DNA from 3 places in the Photobacterium sp. 53610 genome. Region 2 is predicted to be linked to each of the others. Evidence: predicted binding sites of a transcription regulator. Region 2 holds the regulator's gene; each other region holds the start of a gene.
The links. The regulator CRP, encoded in region 2, controls carbon source genes, mostly activating them, when cyclic AMP is high. The targets are predictions, from matches to a motif close to TGTGANNNNNNTCACA.
Positions count from the first base shown of each region.

Region 1: the regulator CRP is predicted to act here: its motif matches at 1,388-1,403, upstream of recB (exodeoxyribonuclease V subunit beta).
Region 3: the regulator CRP is predicted to act here: its motif matches at 1,551-1,566, upstream of dinG (ATP-dependent DNA helicase DinG).

Region 1 is NZ_JAXOFS010000015.1:71,854-75,137, forward strand. It holds gene recB (exodeoxyribonuclease V subunit beta) at 1-1,264, opposite strand, end outside; gene recC (exodeoxyribonuclease V subunit gamma) at 1,592-3,284, opposite strand, start outside.
Region 2 is NZ_JAXOFS010000008.1:17,405-20,688, forward strand. It holds gene SPK40_RS17250 (phosphoribulokinase) at 1-310, opposite strand, end outside; gene SPK40_RS17255 (YheU family protein) at 437-658, opposite strand; gene SPK40_RS17260 (OsmC family protein) at 692-1,096, opposite strand; gene crp (cAMP-activated global transcriptional regulator CRP) at 1,371-2,003, shown strand; gene SPK40_RS17270 (hypothetical protein) at 2,186-2,395, shown strand; gene SPK40_RS17275 (DUF1338 domain-containing protein) at 2,495-3,284, opposite strand, start outside.
Region 3 is NZ_JAXOFS010000004.1:93,070-96,353, reverse strand. It holds gene dinG (ATP-dependent DNA helicase DinG) at 1-1,457, opposite strand, end outside; gene SPK40_RS12560 (porin) at 2,010-2,960, shown strand; gene SPK40_RS12555 (YccT family protein) at 3,115-3,284, shown strand, end outside.

The DNA.
Region 1 (3,284 bases), on a different contig from region 2:
ATTCTCCCTCGGCAGACTCTTCCGGCAGATAAACCGTACTGAAAATCTGATACTGGAGCGGATCCGTGTCCTGAAACTCATCAATCATTGCCACCGGATACAAATGACGGATCCGGGCTGCAAGAGCACCATTCCCGCTGTCGCGATCCGTTTGCAGCGCGGCTGCCAGTTGCGTCAGCAAATCATCAAAAGACAGCCAGCCTTTGCGCTGTTTTGTCTCAGTCAGTAGTTCCCGGCATGCCCGGATCGCGTGCGCCAGAATCGGCTCCCGTACACTGGGCGGGTTCGCCAGCAAATCCTGAATCGCAACAAAAACCGGATGCTCCGGCACGGTGCCCTTGGCCGTTTTCTCTGCCAGCACTGCCTGATCAAATTTTTCCAGGGCCTTGGGCAGACTGTAATCTGTGGTCGGCTGCGCAGCCCATTGGCCGACTTCTTCCAGCGCCTTTGGCAGACTGGTTTTGGTATAACTGCGCTTATTCACCCCGGAATCGCTGATCAACGCAAAAAAATCAGCCACATGCGCACACCAGCCCTGCTTGACGACTTCTATCCGTTCCAGATTCTGCTGGTGTAACTGCGCCAGATCGCCGGATAACGGCGGCGCTTTCAGCACGACCGGTGCACCGGACAAAAAGGGATTGATCGCTTGCAGCAGTGTTTCCGGGGCGGGCCAGCACCGACGAATTTCATTCGCCAGTTCACGGGACAGCGGATAGAAATAACGGCGCCAGTAATCGGCTGCGACCTGTGCCCTGAGCTGACTTTCTTCCGTAATGAATTCATTGGTGAACAAGCTACCGGATTCAAAGGCATTCTGGGTCAGCATACGCTGACAAAAACCGTGGATGGTGAAAATCGCAGCTTCATCCATCTGTCTCTCGGCCTGCAAGAGTAAGGTGGCCGATCGGGCATGATCCGGCAGATCCGACAACAGCCCCGCCAGAATCGGATCCTCGCTGGAGCCGCGGCTGAAAGCGATCCGGGCATCGTGAATCCGTCGGCGGATCCTGTCTCTCAGCTCAGCTGTTGCCGCTTCAGTAAAGGTCACCACCAGAATCTGATCCACGGTCAGCGGATGCGGAAATGCCGCGCCCGCTTCACCATGTCCTAACAGCAGACGCAGATACAGGCTGGCAATGGTGAAGGTTTTTCCCGTGCCCGCCGAAGCTTCAATCAGCCGGGTCCCATGCAGGGGAAACGTCATTGCCTCCAGCGGCTGTGGCATGATTGCTGGTTTATCCGTTGCTGTGGTCGCTGTCATCTCATCAACCTGGTCTTTGAAAAATTATTTGCCCGCATGCTGACACGGCACCCAAACTCCGTGACACCAGAATTCTGTTTCAGGCAGCATAAAAAATGGAAAACTTTCTTTTTTACATGTGCTTTTGTGATCACTCACGGGTTCAACACTTTTTACCCTATTTCATTCTGATGTTTCTATCACTATGGGAGGTGTTTCACATTTTCAACCACTGGCTTTCTGTAGTATCGCAGCCACGAAATTTGGTCTACCTCTGGACCTTGTGGCCGACCGGTGAACACCCTACACTCATAATGATTTTGCCGGCGGCCACCTCGCTCACCAGCTTCAATCAACCGCTTCCAGGTGCATTAACACAGGCTTGAGCACACGCTCTCCCCAAGCCATGACATCCGCCGCCAGATCATCCTGCCATTGCGGCCAGACACGGGCGATGTAGACATTGCTGCCTTCTCCGCGGAGCAAATAGCTGTCCTGAAAAACCGCAGCCATTTTGGTCTGCGCTTTCAACAGAGTGTCCTCATCCGTCAGCCAGTTGCCGCTTTTATCCTGAAGCGCTTCCAGCCCCGACAAGACCGTGCGCGGGAAATAAGGCAGCGGATCCGACTGCCCGGCCAGATAACCGTCGATCAACGCGGTCAGTTGATCTCGGGCATACTCTGCATCAACCGGTTTCAGCCGGAGATGGGTATCAATGCCCAGCAGATGAGTCGCAGCCTGAGTTTCCTGAGCGGCCAGTGCCAGATGTTCCATCCAGGCCTGAAGCATATCCTGAGCCCGGATCTTACCCGGCCGGAAATGCACCAGACCTTCTGCGGTGCGGTGACGTAACCATCCCTGTAAGCGAATGCCACCGACAGCAGTTTCAAGCGGCAGGTCGATTTCCGGGTCTTCCGTCCGGGTGGCCAGCAAGGCTGAGATCTGCTCAGCCAGCGGCAGGATCTGCTGTGTTTCCTGCGCCAGCGTCAGTTCTCCGAATGCTCCAATCGGCAGACTGCCCGCAGCCTGCTGCCGGGCCTGAAACTGCGCCAGGGCCTCGGACTGATCTTTCGACTGCTCTTTTGCTTCCAGCAGGGTCATCAGCAGATTTTCGCGCAGCCGGTAACTCTGTAAACCATCCAGCGCAAACGGCTCATCATCCGCCATAGCGCCTTCGGCTGCATTGAAGTACACCTTCAGCCGACGATTGAAAAAATACTGTGCCGGCAGACGCCAGAAACGCTGTAGCTCCGCCAGCTCCATCACCGCATACGTACCGTTCGATTCCGACAGCGCCTCCAGTGCGACCGGAGCCAGCGGCTGGTCCAGGAATTCGTCCTGAATCACCGGTTCCCGGCGGGCCGCAGAAAGCCACTCCGCTGCATAGCTCGGCGTTGCTCCCAGAAATGCCTGCGGACTGAAAGGCGTCAGCGGGTGGTGGCGGACCAATTGCTGAAGCAGCCGGGCGGCTGAATCGTCTGGCGGCAGACTTTCATCCCCGGTCAGACAGAATCCCTGCTGACAATATTCCAGCAATTCACTCAGCAGCACTGACGGCATTTGCTCGCTGTTGTCCTGAATCGACCGGCCGACATAACTGATATAGAGCTGCTGCTGGGCCGAGAGCATAGCCTCAAGGAACAGGTATCTGTCGTCGTCACGGCGGGAGCGATCACCGGCGCGCTGGCGGCCGACCATGAGATCAAAACCTTCCGGCGCAATGGTACGCGGGTAGACGCCGTCGTTCATTCCCAGCAGACAGACCACCTGAAACGGAATAGAACGCATCGGCATCAGGGTACAGAAGTTGATCTGTCCGGCCAGAAAGCGCTGACTGATCCGTTCGCCACCCAGCTTGTCATTGAGGTAGTCACGCATGATGGCCGGAGTCAGCCGGTCGCCGTAACCGGCATCTTTCAGCTGCTGTTCCAGCTGTTGTAATTTCTCGCGGATCAGGCGAAGGACCAGCTCTCCTTCCGTATCCACGACAAAGAAATCGTCCAGCAACTGGTTCAGCACCGCAAACCAACCGCTGGCTGAA
Region 2 (3,284 bases):
CTTCATCAAACGTGTGCAGATAACGGCGGTATTTTCCGCTGCCGTCTTCGCCGTACTGACGGAAAAAGTTTTCCAGCAGTGCAAAGTCATTGGCCTGCGGGCCAAAATAGCTGATGTGGCGCCCCTGCTCCTTGGCTTTGCGGATCTCCACATCCATTTCCGGACGGGTAAAACGGTGAAAACTGTCCCCTTCCAGCCATGCCGCATGGATATTCAGCATATTAAACATCTTGCGGAAAGCTTCCGAAGTGGTGGACGTTCCTGCTCCGGAGGAACCTGTTACTGCAATGATTGGGTGTTTTGCAGACATGACATACCTTGTCGTTTATCCAAACGGAATCAGTTATTAACAGGGCAAATGGATGCAGTCAAGCATCCGACCGCATCCGTCGGCGCCAGCTTCCGTTTTCTGCTGTCACCTCTGAGTATGGCAGCTTTATTCTGTGCGAAGCGAGCGACGTAGTTTGATATCCACCGTTTCGTGCAATTCGGAATACATAATCACGGCCTCTCCCGCCGCCAATTGCTGGCGTACCTTGTCCACTTTCTGCGCCAGGCTCAGCTCTTGCTCACCGTAGTCGGTGCCCTCGCGCAGGACAAAGTGTTCAATCAGGTTGGTCAGCGTTTCAGCATCGATATCTTGCCAGGGAATAATCATACAACTTACCTGATTAACCCAGATGACAACGGCTTATGCCGCGACAATCTGGTAAGAATGAGTCAGGGTCACGCCTTTGCCCAGCATCAGGCACACGGAGCAGTACTTTTCCAGTGAATCGCTGACAGCTTTGGCAACCTGAGCGTCATCGAGATGATGACCGGTGACGACAAAATGCAGATTGGCCGAGGTGAAATAACGCGGTGCCTGTTCGCGGCGCACGGAATCAATCTGTGCCTCACAGGCGGTGATCACCTGACCGGCACTTTTCAGCGCATCGACCACGTCCACCGAGCTGCAGCCTCCGGCAGCCATCAGGACCAGTTCCATCGGGCTGGGCGCTTTACTGCCGCCGTTCCCGTCCATGACCACACTGTGGCCCGAGTTAGACTGGCCGATAAAAGTCAAATCTTCGACCCATTTCACACGTGATTGCATGCGTTACTCCTTACTACAAAAACCCGGATTTTATCACTAAGTCACAACGGTGTGATCATGTGCACAGTAAAGTGTCCAAAATGTTCATTTATCCCCGCGCAATATCAAGCAATGCATGACGAAAAAAGTTAAACTCTTGGTCTGAATGTTCACATGCGCTTGCAGCCCAGCCGTTGACTGAATATGCTAGTTGGCAAACAATAGTATTGTTCTACCCAACCCCAATGCAAGGAATGACGTTGTTGGGCAACACACTGCAGAGGAAGTTAGTAATATGGTTCCAGGTAAACCGCAAACAGATCCAACTTTGGAGTGGTTCCTTTCTCACTGCCACATTCATAAGTACCCGTCGAAGAGTACACTGATCCATGCTGGCGAGAAAGCAGAGACCCTCTACTACATTGTCAAAGGTTCCGTCGCCGTTCTGATCAAGGATGAAGAAGGTAAGGAAATGATCCTGTCTTACCTCAACCAGGGCGACTTCATTGGTGAACTGGGCCTGTTTGAAGAAGGCCAGGAGCGTACTGCCTGGGTTCGTGCGAAAACACCATGTGAAGTGGCTGAGATTTCCTTTAAGAAATTCCGTCAGCTGATCCAGGTTAATCCGGATATCCTGATGCGTCTGTCCGCACAGATGGCACGCCGTCTGCAAGTCACCAGCCAGAAAGTCGGTGATCTGGCATTCCTGGACGTGACTGGCCGTATTGCCCAGACCCTGCTGAATCTGGCAAAACAACCGGATGCCATGACTCACCCGGACGGCATGCAGATCAAAATTACCCGTCAGGAAATCGGCCAGATTGTTGGCTGTTCCCGTGAAACCGTTGGCCGCATTCTGAAGATGCTGGAAGAGCAGAACCTGATTTCTGCCCACGGTAAAACCATCGTTGTGTACGGAACACGCTGATCACTCTCCGGTGATGCAGCCAATGTGAGTACAATAAAAAGCCGCAAACGCGGCTTTTTTTATTTCTGCCGGGCATACCCTGTGATTACAGCTGTTTTCTCAGGACACTTCACATTTTTTCAGTTGCCTTCCATCCCTCTGTTGCTACATTTGGCGTATCAGTACTATGTGGATGTGCAGATATGGATATCGAACGTTTTGCCCCAAATGCCCAGCACAATCAGCTTCCCCCGCGCCCTGTCGTAACCAGAGGACGTTTCCTCTCTGCCTCGGTTGAAATGACAGGTTTTCAGTCTCCCCGGCAGCTTCTGGAGCAGGAAGCCTACCTGTGTCTGACCAGCCCCCCAAGTGAATCGGATGACTGGATGCAACCGCTGGATCAACAGCACTGACAAGCCCTCTCACAGCACGAGATATGGCATTCAGACACCCCAGATAAAAAAACAGCGGCCCAGAGGCCGCTGTTTAATGACAGAGCAAAGATACCTGTCTTACATATTCGTACTTTCAAAGATCTTGTCAGCCGACGCAGCCACAAAGCCCGGGTAGAGTTCCCCGTTCTCCTGCAGATACCGCTTGGCAAACTCATAGAAACCGCCTGGAATTGAACGGATACCATCGGTAAAGCGGACTTCCACCCGATCAGCCATCGTTGATGACTGCTCCAGCAGCACTTCCGGACTACCTTTCACTTCACCACCCGATTCATTGATGGTGAAGCCGTTGTGGCGCAGCAGGCTGTTCACCTCTGCAACTTCCGCAAACTGCTCCAGCTGATTTACGCTGACGGTGAAATGGTTCGCACCATAGCCATGGGCAGCAACCCAACCCGCGTACTCACTTTCCTCGGCCAGCTTCTCATAGGTCGCGTAATCGAGATCCCATAAACGGCCGCCGTACAGGAAAGCACCATCCTTCATTGCGCCTTCAGGAATCTGCTTCACCAGCTCACGCACGGTATTTTGCAGCTCCGCCGAGCACTGTCCGACCAGCAGTTCACTGATGAAGACTTTTGGTGCAGCCGGGTTCGGATGCTCAAAGTGCTCCGCATACAGTTTCTTCTGCTCGAAGTGATACGTTCCGCACGGCTTGTAACCAATCGCAATGAATGGTGCAGCCAGCACATCCAGGCTCACACCCGGCAGATTGAACGTACGCAGGGCAATGTGATCGTTCAGCAGAGGCTCTTCCTCTGTCAGCAGATCGTGCACCTGAGCGGCCGAAGGGCAAAGACGGGTTGTGTAGTCCTGCCACAGGGCATCAAACAGTTTTTCCACTCTT
Region 3 (3,284 bases), on a different contig from region 2:
GAAGCCAGAGCCAGAAAGCGTGCGCCCTCATTTTCCTGAATTCCGGCCTGGCGGCAGAAGTAACTGAACTGGTTGAGCGCACGCAGGGTTGCTGACACCAGAATTGCGCCCGCGGCACGGCTCCAGAGCAACTGATCTAACCGGTAGCCAATCTCCAGGGGCGAAACCTGCACAATATAATCACCTTCCTGTTCCGGGCTTTTTTCAAGCCAGCGGGCTAAAGGGGCGCCTTTATCTTTGTCCGGCTGGGCCATCAGGGTCCAGACTTTTTCCAGATTTTCCAGACGTTGCAGGTAAAAGCCTGATTCGGAGAGTGCCGGTTCAGCAGATCGTGCCGGTACATCGTCATCTTTGAGGCGTTCGGTGATCATCTCGTGAATTTTCGCCAGTGACTGCCGCGCTTTCTTGCTGGCATCCCGGCATCCCTGAGCTTCTTCTGCCAGCCATGCAGGCAGCTCTCCATGGGGAAAACGGTAACTGCCATCTTTGCTGAAAACAGCTGGGTCGACCTGGCCGGACAGTTGTCTCAGTGTGGGAACAAGGTGCTGGATCGACTCTTGCAACGTGGTCTGGAAGCGTCCGGACTTTTGCCGGTCGGCGAGTTCCGCCAGTTTACTGACCGACTGATTGAGTTTTTCAAGCCAGTTGCTGGCACCCTTCAGGCTGGCGGCAGCAGCAGAAAAGTCTCTGGCGACCTGCGGCAGATTGTGTGCCTCATCGATGGCATAAATCGTCTGCTCGGGTTCTGGCAGAATGATGCCGCCACCCAGCTCCAGATCAGCCATCAATAACGCATGGTTGGCGATCACAACATCGGCTTTATCCAGGTGCTCCCGCGCCTTTGCAAAAGGACAGTGGCGGTGTTTGGCCATGCCTGAATGGCAACTGTGTTTATCGGACACAATTTGCTGCCAGACACGGTCAGGAATGACCGTTGGCCAGCTGTCCCGGTCACCATCCCATTTATTTTGCTGCCAGGCTGTCAGCATTCGTTTCAGCAGGCTGAGGTCTGATTTTTTGGGTTTTTCCTGCCATAGCGCCAGCTGACCGTCATCTTGTCCTGAACAACTGGCTTCCAGCTTGTGGCTGCAGCAGTACCGTTGACGTCCCTTGGCCAGGATAAAACTAAATTCTTTGGGAAAAATTTGCGCAAAGAGCGGCAGATCCTTATGAATCAATTGCTCCTGAAGCGCGACTGTTGCTGTGGCGATGAGTACCTTCTTATTGTTAAAGAGTGCATAAGGAATACATCCAAGCAAATAAGACAGAGATTTCCCGATGCCGGTTCCGGCTTCAGCAACCAGCATTCTGTTTTTGGCGTGATACTCACCTGCCAGTGTTTTGGCAATTTCAGCGACCAGATAATTCTGTGCACGACGGGGAATAAAGTGATCCAATTGTGCACTCAGGTTGGCATAGCACTGTTTAATATCAGTTTTGATCTGGTTGTGTAACATGACTGAAACTTAATGTTGGCAGGGGCGGGCATTATAACATGAAGCTCTGCTGTAGGGATGCCCGGTTGTTTGTAGGGGATTTTTGATATGAAATGAGATTTCCCTCACGAAATAAGATTGAACCCCAGTTTAACCAAGGGTGTGTTACAGGTGAATTGATTGATTTGACTGTCATTTGTGGTTTTTAATGGCTTTTTATTCTGAATTGTGTTGTTGGTTCTGGGTTTTGTGGGATTAAAATGCTGTTTTTTATTGCTATTAAGAAACATGCAAATAGTGGGAGATACTTGATTCTTTGTTAATTTTTTGCCCTTTAATGATCTTAAGTTATTGAAAATAAATGGAGTATAAGAAATTTGTTGTTACAGTGTGAGAATTTGACATCGCGATTCATTCTCTGTCAGGATGAGTTCCGCAAGTTACGCCATCTTGGCATGGTCAGTTTTGCTCTGATTTATTGAGCTTTGTGTGACCTGCCGGGAAGGGAAATAAGAAAAGCAATAGGGATTCTGGAAATAGGAATTCCATCCATAAGAAAAGGCAGTGGATATCATGAAAAAAACGCTTATTGCACTATCTGTACTAGTAGCTGCAGGCTCAGCAAACGCTTCTATCAACCTGCTTGACAAAGACGGCGTTATTGTCGACTTGTCAGGTTCTGCGGAAGTTCAGCTGTTCCAAGACATCGTACCAAAAAATGGTGATGAAGACCCTACCATTCGTCTGGATGATGGTGACATCTCGCTGAATACCACTATTCCAGTCAACAACAACCTGAATGTGGTTGCAGGTTTTAACCTGGATCTGCATAACTCAGATAACAATGGTAAGCCTGGAGATTTCTTCAATGATGAGCTGTACGTTGGTTTCCAAGGTAAAGACTTTGGTACGCTGACGTTTGGTCGTCAATACCTGATCTCTGATGATGCAGGTATCAGTAAAGACTACGAGCTGGGTACTCAAGCTCTGGGCTTTGATGCTACTCGTGGCAGCGAAGTTGTGAAGTATGTTTACGACAATGGTATGTTCTACGCTGGCGCTTCTCACGACATCAATGCAGACGACAACGGCGGCATCACTGACGCACGTCTGGGTGCACGTTTTGCCGGTCTTGACGTTCGTGGTTATTACTACACGTCAGAAGACGTTAATGCTCCTGGTGAAGACATTACCGGTTATAACTTAGAAGCTGAGTACGTTATTCAGGCTATCTCTCTTGCTGCTTCATACGGCCATGGAGAAGTTGAGAACTCTGCAGGTGTAACGACTCTGGATGTCGATTTTATTTCACTGGCGGGTTCTTACACTATGGGTAAGAACACTTTCGCTCTGGGTTACAACCTGAGCGATATTGATGGTGGCGAAGCGACTGACAACGTTTATGCAAACGTAACTCACCAGCTGCACAGCAACGTAAAACTGTATGCTGAGCTGGGTTGGGCTGACGGTGACAACACTGAATACGACCTGGGTTATGTCGCTGGTATGGAAGTTCTGTTCTAAGAACGGTTCTTACCGCACAGATATTGCAAAAGCCGCCGTTTAGGCGGCTTTTTTGTATTGTGATTAATCAGATGAGTTAGAGTCACGTCTGGGTTAATTTCTGGCAAGAGACTTATTTGATTTTGTAAGTCATACAACGAAAAGAAGATTGGCGATGAAAAAATTAGCGTTTCTGGCAGCTCTGCTGGTTGCCAATGTACAGGCGGCAACGCTCTCTGTGGGAGACGGGATTGAACTTTTGGTGGTTGATGGCAAAGAAGTGAATCAGTCCCTCTGGTCCAGGACGACTGAAGTCGATTTACCTGCCGGAAAGCATCAGGTCGT